4 regions of the Labrys sp. (in: a-proteobacteria) genome follow, and region 2 is predicted to be linked to each of the others. Evidence: riboswitches for the same ligand, from Rfam matches in the RefSeq annotation. Region 2 holds a riboswitch; each other region holds the start of a gene.

Region 1 (2,195 bases), on a different contig from region 2:
GCACGCGGAAGCTGACGGCATGGTCGCCCAGCACGTGGTTCCAGGTGGTGGGATAGTGAAAGAGCAGGAGGGCGCCGATATTGCCTTCCTCGATCGTCGGGCTGAGGGGGCGCTGCACGGCCGGCTTGCCGGACATCGTATAGCTGGCGGCATTGCGCAGCAGCGGCATGCGCGCCATGCGGAACTGGCCGTCATCGGAAATGCTGAAGGTGCTGGGCAGGCCGGCTTCCTCGCAACGCCGCCAATGCTGGCCGATGAGCGGATCCTTGTCGGCGCCCTGCACGCCTGTCACCGTCGGGGCCTCGGGGAAGGTGCGGCAGAGCTCGGGATGATTGCCCGCGCAGTGGTAGCACTCGCGGTTGTTCTCCCAGACCAGCTTCCAATTGCCCTTCTCGACGATGGTGCTCTCGAAGGCCACCTTGGTGTTCTTCAGGCCATGCGGTGCCAGATAGGGCATGGCGCCGGCGCGGAAGGTCTCGAAATCGGGTGCCTCCTTGGCAAGGCAGATCCAGACATAGCCGGCCACGCTCTCGCAATGCACGGGCTTCAGCCCATATTGCGCGGCATCGAAGCCGGGTCCCATGTCGCGGGCGAACAACAGGCGGCCGTCGAGTTCGTAGGTCCACTGATGATAGGGGCAGACCAGCTTGGCGACGCTGCCGCTTGTCGCGGCGCAGAGCCGTGATCCCCGGTGCCGGCAGGAATTGTGAAAGGCGCGAATGGCACCGTCGCCGGAGCGCAGCACGATCACCGGATAATCGCCGACCTGGAGGGTGAAATAGCTGCCCGGCTTGCCGAGCTCGCAGTCATGGCCCGCGAACAGCCATTCGCGATACCAGATGTTCTCCATATCCAGCCGGAAGAATTCCGGGTCGGTGTAGAATTTGCCCTCGAGCGTCGTGCCCGGCTGATGGGTCCGGAGACGGCTCAGCATGTCCTGATGCGCAGTCATGTCAAAATCCCGCGTGACAACCAATGCGTTGACTTGACGGCGGGAGGGGAAAGCGGCCCGGCGGTCTGCGCCGGTGAAAAGGCACAGCCGAACCTCCTTCCGGAACGCCCACCGCGTCCGTCGGTTTTCATCGGGGCTGGTTTCCGGGCTCAGGAGCGGCCTTCCGGCCCGATCGCGACGCCTTCCCAGGTCTTCCCGACCCAGTGGCACCTGCCGCGATCTTCTCCTCTACCGTTGCGGGGGCAGCGCCGGATTTGGACCGGCTTCCCAATTCTCCGGGCCGCCTTGGGAGCGGACCGGCACCTCGAATGAGGATTAGAATACATCGAGTCGGCGCGCCGACTAGAGACGATGCGACGGATGATGGTGTGTTCAGGACATTGTTGTCGAGGGCTTGGAGAGGCAGGTCGGGAAGGGGACACCGAATGTCCATCATCCCCCGCGCGGCGGGGAACGACAAAGCAACCAATCACGCTCTTTTCGAGGTATTTGCGCGGTGCTTAAGCGCGAATGAAATTATTCTCGGTAGCGCTGCCCCTCACCTTACCTCTCCCCGTAAGAACGGGGCGAGGAGACTCCGGCGTCGAGTTTAATGCCGAAAACCCGTCATCTCGCCCACCGGCAGAGCGAGATGAGAGTTTTGAAGACTATTCGCTACGCGTGCGCCCCCTCGCCCCGTTCTTACGGGGAGAGGTAAGGTGAGGGGCAGCGCGCGCCCGACGACAAGGGAATGCAATTCCTGCCCAATGGCCTGCTCCTTGAATGCCCGCCATCAATCCCAGCTCAGCGCACCGCCGTTCTGATATTCGATGACGCGCGTCTCGAAGAAGTTCTTCTCCTTCTTCAGGTCCATCGCCTCGCTCATCCAGGGGAAGGGGTTCTCGACATCAGGAAATACCGGCATGAGGCCGAGCTGGGCGCAGCGCCTGTTGGCGATGAAACGCATATATTGTTCGCACGACACCGCGTTGAGGCCGAGAAAGCCGCGCGGCATGGTATCCCGGCCATAGGCGGCTTCCAGCTCGGCGGCCTCGCGGATCATCCGCTGCAGATCGGCCTGGAAGGTCAGCGTCCACAGATGCGGGTTCTCATGTCTGATCTGGTTGATCACGTCGATGCCGAAATTGAGATGGATGCTCTCGTCGCGCAGGATGTATTGATACTGCTCGGCGATCCCCACCATCTTGTTGCGCCGGCCGAGCGAGAGGATCTGGGCAAAGCCGGTATAGAACCACATGCCCTC
Region 2 (2,195 bases):
GATTTCCTCGAGGGTTTCCATGACCACGACCATGACGATCATGTCGGCAGCTTCGCTCTCGTGTCCCAGGAGCCGCTCGATCCCGGCAAATTCATGCCCTGGCTCAACATGATCGTGCAACAGTTCGGCACGGACATGCTGCGCCTGAAGGGCATCGTCGCCTTCGATGGCGATCCGCAGCGCTTCGTCGTGCAGGGCGTGCACATGCTGCTCGAAGGCGATCATCAGCGTGCCTGGAAGCCCGAGGAGGAGCGTCGAAGCCGCCTGGTCTTCATCGGGCGCAACCTGCCGAAGGACGTGATCGAACAGGGCTTCCTGGCTTGTCGGGCCTGACGCGGGAAGGTAGGGCACGGCATCAGGGGCCGTTCGCTTTGCATATTCGCTTGACCGCGGTCGTGACGCCCCGATAACTGTGCGGTGACGGTTCCCGTCGGGTGCGAGCCCGATGGGAGTAATAGGGAACACGGTTCGGCTTTCTAAAAGCCCATGCCGTGGCTGCCCCCGCAACTGTAGGCGGATTGCCAAGCATCCCCGTGGCGCGAAAGGCGCCATGCCACTGTGGGTCTCCCATGGGAAGGCAGATGCAAGGCCTTTATCCGCGAGCCAGGAAACCTGCCGTCATATCGATCAATCCCATGTCACGGGCGGGGATGCCCGGAACAGGAGACAATGTGACGTTTCTTCCCGACGTTTCGGGCGCTTGCCCGCCTGTTCCCTCCGCTTCGCACGCTCACGTCCTTTGCCACAGCCTGGCCTGAGGAAACCTCACGGTATTCGGCTGATGCTGAAGACCGCTGCTTCCCTTATCGCGAAACGAGAGAACGTCATGATCCTTTCAACGAGCAAGGCCCGCTGGTCCAGCTTCGCCGTCATGCTTGCGGCCAGCTTCGGCTTGGCGCTGGGTATCGATCCGGCGGCTGCGCAGGCAACGAAATATCCCCTCAAGCTCACCAATTGCGGCCGCACCGTCACCTTCGAGCATGCGCCGCAGCGCACCGTTTCCGTCGGCCAGAGCAGCACGGAGGTTCTCTATCTCCTCGGCCTGGCCGACAAGGTCGTCGGCACGGCGGTGTGGTTCGGCCCTGTATTGCCCGGCTATGAAGCGGCCAATGCCAAAATTCCGCGTCTGGCCGACAATGATCCGAGCTTCGAAAGCGTGATCGCCAGGAAGCCGGATCTTGTGACGGCGCAGTTCCAATGGCATGTCGGGCCCAGCGGTATTGTCGGCAAGCCCGAGCAGTTCGAGGAACTTGGCATCCCGACCTATGTTTCGCCCGCCGATTGCGTCGGCAAGGACAATTCCAGCGGCGGCGACGGCACGCGCGGCACCCTCTTCACCATGGATCTGGTCTATCGGGAGATCACCGAGCTTGCCGAGATCTTCGACGTCCAGGAGCGCGGGGCGAAAGTCGTCGCCGAGCTGAAAGCGCGTGAGGAAGCCGCCCGCCGCAAGATCGCGGCCGGCGATGGCAAGGTCTCCGCCGCCTTCTGGTTCTCGAGCGCCAAGGTCGACGTCGATCCCTATATGGCCGGCAAGAACAGCGTGCCGGGCTATATCATGTCCGCGTTGGGTGTGCGGAACGTCGTGGAGAGCGAGGAGGAGTGGCCGAGCGTCGGCTGGGAGACCATCGCCAAGGCCGATCCGACCATCATCGTCGCCGGCCGGATGGATCGTCGCCGCTATCCGGCCGACGACATCGCCGTGAAGCTCAACTTTCTCAAGACCGATCCGGTGGCAAGCCTGATGCCGGCGGTCAAGCAGGGCCATGTCGTGGAGATGGACGTGCAGGCGATGCAGCCGAGCGTGCGCGTCGTCGACGGCATCGAGATGCTCGCCGATGCCATCCAGCGTTTCGGCCTGAAGCGCTGAGATGAATCGCCCCGTCACACGATTGCTGGCGATCGGCATGCTGGCGCTGGCGGTGCTCGTGCTGGCCCTCTGGCTGGGCGCCGCCATTGGCGAGACGGCCATTCCGATGGACGTCGTCGCCAAGACGGCCGCCAACCGCCTGTGGGGCGCCGGCTATGGTCTGGATCGCATCGATGAAGGCATCGTGTGGAACTACCGGCTGAGCCGCGCGGTCGTCGCGGCCTGCTGCGGCGCGGCCCTGGCGTTGTCGGGCGTCGTGCTGCAGTCGCTGCTGCGCAACGTCCTGGCCGACCCCTATGTCCTCGGCATCTCGGCTGGGGCATCG
Region 3 (2,195 bases), on a different contig from region 2:
AAGGCGAAATTGTGGCGGCAATCATGGCGCTGGGGTGACGGGTAACGCAGACGTGAGAGTTTGTGCAGTCTGGAAGCGATCGAGAAACACTGCTGCCGAGGGTGACCAAAATGGGCGGATCATGAAGATGCGGACGAGGACTACAGTCGTCGTCACTACAATTGCGCTGACGTTTCCTCCGTCATTGCGAGCGCAGCGAAGCAATCCAGTTTTGGTAAAGCGCGTCGCTCATGGCTTCTGGATTGCTTCGCTGCGCTCGCAATGACGCAAGCCGGATGTCTCCACCAAATCACGACTATGATGTCAGCCGCCCTGGCTATTGCTTGAACCAGATCCGGCTGTAGCCGAGCGCATCCCCGGCGATGGCGACGAGAACGCCGATGGAGACGAGGATGAGGCCGGTCAGGAAGATGCGCACGATGCGGCGATAGACCAGCCCCTGCAGCGAAGTGGGCGAGAGCATGCCGGCCAGCGCCCAGACCTGGAAGATGATGCCGCCCCCGATGAGGAAGACGGCTGCCAGGTCCTCCGGGATCCAGGTTCCCGGCTGCGAGGCCCAGTTGTTGAGGAAGCCGAGCGAGAAGGCGAGCACGACGCCGATGGCCGTCACCGAACCGCCGCGGAAGATGACGTCGATCTTCTCCGGCTCGGTCGGCGGTGCCGGCGGCTTGTCTTCGGGCATGTCAGCCTCGCTGATGTGGCAATGTCGCCGGCCTTTATGCCGGATTTTGCGCGTGGTTTGGAAGCGGGAACATTGACAAGCACGCCCGCGCACCCCTTATGTCAGCCGCGATCGGTCTCTCGTTAAGAGAGAAGAGGGAATGCGGTGCGGATGAAGAGGGGCCCGGTTGAGGGCTGTCTTGGATGCCAAAGCCGCGGCTGCCCCCGCAACTGTAAGCGGCAAGCGTCCCGCCTTGAGGCCACTGGGCAACCGGGAAGGCGGCGGGGGGCGATGAGCCGCGAGCCAGGAGACCTGCCGGTCGCACTGCTGTCACCGGTCCGGGCGGGGCGCCTCGGAGGCCGGTTCCGTCTTCCCGGACGATCGCCGGCCATGCCGTCGGTCCCGCGCCCTCCATCCGCTCCGGCGGCGATGAACAGGGCCGATGCCAGAAACAACTCTCCCAGTCCGGCTGCTCGTCTGCGTGACCTGCAGGCGCGAGGGCGATGACCCCGAGGCGCCGCGCCAGGGCGCCCGGCTGCGCGATGCGCTCGCGGGCATGCTGCCCGAAAGCGTCGAACTGCAGCCGGTCGAGTGCCTGGGCAATTGCAAGCGTTCCTGCACGGTGGCTTTGTCGGCGCCCGGTACCTGGACCTATGTTTTCGGCGATCTCACTGCCGAGAGCGGCCCCGACATCCTCACCGGGATCGATCTCCTTGCCCATTCCAGCGACGGCCTGATGCCCTGGCGCGGCCGTCCCGACGTCTTCAAGCGCAGCATGATCGCGCGCATCCCACCCATGCCAACCCTCAAGGACGCCGCCGAATGAACGCACACAGCAAGGTTCCCTGCACCATCGTCACCGGCTTTCTCGGAGCCGGCAAGACCACGCTGATCCGCAACCTTCTGGCCACCGCCAACGGCCGCAGGCTGGCGTTAATCGTCAACGAATTCGGCGATGTCGGCGTCGATGGTGACATCCTGAAATCCTGCGGCATCGAGAGCTGCCCGGAAGACGCCATCGTCGAGCTCGCCAATGGCTGCATCTGCTGCACCGTGGCCGACGATTTCGTGCCGGCGCTGGAGACGCTGCTGGCACGCCCGAACGCGCCCGAGCACATCGTGATCGAGACATCAGGTCTCGCTCTGCCCAAGCCGCTGGTCAAGGCCTTCAACTGGCCGGCGATCCGTTCGCGCGTCACCGTCGACGGCGTCATCGCCGTGGTCGACGGCGCCGCGGTCGCGGCCGGCCGTTTTGCCGACGATCCGGAAGAGTTGAAGCGCCAGGCCGAGGGCGACGCTTCCCTCGATCACGACAATCCGCTCGAGGAGGTCTATGAAGACCAGCTCCTCTGTGCCGATCTCGTCGTGCTCAACAAAGCCGATCTCCTCTCCGCCGGCGAGGCCGACAGCGTGGAGAAGGACATCGAGAAGACCGTGCCGCGCGCCGTCAAGGTGGTGCGCACCTCCGAGGGCCGCATCGACGCGGCCGTGCTGCTCGGGCTCGGTGCCGCGGCCGAGAACGACCTGGAGGCCC
Region 4 (2,195 bases), on a different contig from region 2:
GCGATCCCCAGCGTTGCCCACAGCACGGCATGGATGCCGAGTGAGGCGATACGGAACTTCCACAACACCGTGGCCGAAAAATCAGCCGGGATGTCGTTGACCGTCGGCAGGATCTGCATGGCCACCACCATCACCGCCAGATAGGCTGCCACCCCCACGAGGTTGGCGTTCCAGCGGCCGAGGCTGGCGGCGAGCCGGTTCGCGGTGCCCAGCGCCGCCGCCATCGTCACGAGGGACAGCAGGATCAAGCCGAAATAGAAGGCGGTGCGCAGGCCGATCGTGTCGGGATTGCCGACGGCCGGTGGATTGGCGGGATATTTGATCTGCGGCACCACCATGATGGCGGCGAAGCCGATGACGGCGATCAATCCGGCGGTTGCGCGCGGGCTGAGGCCGCCGATCCGGCCCTGCGCGAAGGCAAAGATCAGGGCGAAGATGCCGCCGAGCGCTGCGCCATAGGCGACCATGCCTGTGACGAGCCCGTAGCTGGCCTGGACCGGCCGGCTGACCGGCTCTTCCTCGTGTTCATGGGCTGCGGTCGTCTGCGCAGCGCCGGGAGCCGGCGCAGCTGTCGGAGCGGGCGCCGGCTCGGATGCGTGGCTTTCCTCGAAAGCGATGGCTGCGTCGACCTGGGGTTCACCGAACACCCAGGCGAAGCCAGACGCAAACAGTCCGGCCAGGATGCCGATCAGCATCCCCCGGATCAAAAGCGATCTAACCATGTCGTGTGTCCAAGCGCCCTAGTGGCAGGGGAAGCCGAGCAGATGGCGAGCGTCATGCACGAATTCGTGGATGTAGACGCCGGGAATCAGCGAGGTCGCGCCCTGTTCGGCGCCGACGAAATAGATGGCGAGCACGGCCAGGAGCACGGTGAAGAGCGCCCAGGGCAGGATCTCGCGGACCGGGATGGCGATCGGCTGCTGGGCGACGGGTGCCAGAGTTGCGGTGGTCATGAAAAGCTCCTTGGGATTACGCGTCCCGTTACGAGTCATGCTGCCTTGGAAGAGGTCTGACTTCCGGATTGACGCCGCAGCGCCGCCGTTCACAGTGGCGCGACCGTGCCGGAATTCCACCGGCTTCCCACCCTTGGCAAAGCTCTTCCATAAGAGCCCAAGTCACGGATATGTCAATATTCCGGAAGCGACTTTATCTTGGGGAAATGCCTTCATGACGCCACGCCTGACCCTGCTGTGCCATGGCGCGACGCCCACACTGCGTGCGGCGGGGTTTCCGCTCGACGAGGCGCTCGACGCAAGGGGGGCACAGGCGGCCCGGGACCTGCAGGGGCGTTTTGCCAAGGCGACCCGCATCCTGAGCAGTCCGGCGCTCAGGGCCCGCCAGACGGCGCAGGCCCTCGGCTTCGAACCCGAGATCGACGGGGCACTGCGCGAATGCGACCATGGCCGCTGGGCGGGGCTTGGCCTGGAGGCGGTGGCCGCCGCCGAGCCCGAAGCGCTCGGCGCGTGGCTGACCGATCCGCAGGCCTGCCCGCATGGCGGAGAGAGCATTGCGGCCCTGAGCGCGCGGGTCGGCGCCTGGCTCGATGGCGGGCGGTTCGAGGGCTTCACGCTGGCCGTCACCCATGCCTCGGTGTTGCGCGCGGCGATCATTCATGTCCTCGGCAGCGAGCCTCGTTCCTTCTGGCGCATCGAGGCCGCTCCGCTGGCGAGTGCCGATCTCAGGCCTTCTGCCCGCGGCTGGTCGCTGCGGCTGGAGACATAGAGGCGCTCCGGCTGGGCCTTCCAGCAGAGCTGCTTTTCCTTTTTCGTCATTGGCATGTCGCCGGGCCTTTTGTAGACACGCCTCTGGCGGGTTAGTCGCCCAAACAGGATTGATGTCATGCGCGTTGCAATGATCGGTACGGGTTATGTCGGCCTGGTGACGGGGGCGTGCCTCGCCGATTTCGGCCATGTCGTCACCTGCGTCGACAAGGATCCGGCCAAGATCGAGGGCCTGCTGGCCGGCCGCATGCCGATCTACGAGCCGGGCCTGGAGGATCTGGTGGCGCGCAATGTGCGCGAGAAGCGCCTGTCCTTCACCACCGAGCTCGCCCCCGCCGTGCGCGATGCAGCCGTGGTGTTCCTGGCCGTCGGCACGCCCTCGCGCCGCGGCGACGGCCATGCGGACCTGTCCTATGTCTATGGCGCGGTACGCGAGATCGCCGCGGCGGTCGAGGGCTTCACGGTGGTGGTGAC

What was found. A riboswitch is a leader RNA that binds a small molecule or an ion and turns the genes downstream of it on or off. The one in region 2 is predicted to bind cobalamin.
Region 1: it holds a riboswitch for cobalamin, as region 2 does, so the genes downstream of both, QM672_RS27410 (aromatic ring-hydroxylating oxygenase subunit alpha) here and QM672_RS11440 (ABC transporter substrate-binding protein) in region 2, are expected to answer to the same signal.
Region 3: it holds a riboswitch for cobalamin, as region 2 does, so the genes downstream of both, QM672_RS00165 (DUF1636 family protein) here and QM672_RS11440 (ABC transporter substrate-binding protein) in region 2, are expected to answer to the same signal.
Region 4: it holds a riboswitch for cobalamin, as region 2 does, so the genes downstream of both, QM672_RS30230 (CbtB domain-containing protein) here and QM672_RS11440 (ABC transporter substrate-binding protein) in region 2, are expected to answer to the same signal.

The regions. Positions count from the first base shown of each region.
Region 1 covers NZ_JASGFM010000043.1:55,899-58,093, forward strand. Annotated here, with positions in the region: gene QM672_RS27410 (aromatic ring-hydroxylating oxygenase subunit alpha) at 1-952, opposite strand, end outside; cobalamin riboswitch at 1,069-1,274, opposite strand; partial or broken gene QM672_RS27415 (ribonucleotide-diphosphate reductase subunit beta) at 1,725-2,195, opposite strand, start outside.
Region 2 covers NZ_JASGFM010000010.1:8,292-10,486, forward strand. Annotated here, with positions in the region: gene QM672_RS11435 (GTP-binding protein) at 1-333, shown strand, start outside; cobalamin riboswitch at 405-635, shown strand; gene QM672_RS11440 (ABC transporter substrate-binding protein) at 827-1,870, shown strand; gene QM672_RS11445 (FecCD family ABC transporter permease) at 1,872-2,195, shown strand, end outside.
Region 3 covers NZ_JASGFM010000001.1:32,810-35,004, forward strand. Annotated here, with positions in the region: gene QM672_RS00160 (hypothetical protein) at 317-682, opposite strand; cobalamin riboswitch at 778-996, shown strand; gene QM672_RS00165 (DUF1636 family protein) at 1,104-1,487, shown strand; gene cobW (cobalamin biosynthesis protein CobW) at 1,484-2,195, shown strand, end outside.
Region 4 covers NZ_JASGFM010000057.1:32,332-34,526, reverse strand. Annotated here, with positions in the region: gene QM672_RS30235 (CbtA family protein) at 1-722, opposite strand, end outside; gene QM672_RS30230 (CbtB domain-containing protein) at 741-953, opposite strand; cobalamin riboswitch at 986-1,117, opposite strand; gene QM672_RS30225 (histidine phosphatase family protein) at 1,168-1,722, shown strand; gene QM672_RS30220 (UDP-glucose dehydrogenase family protein) at 1,840-2,195, shown strand, end outside.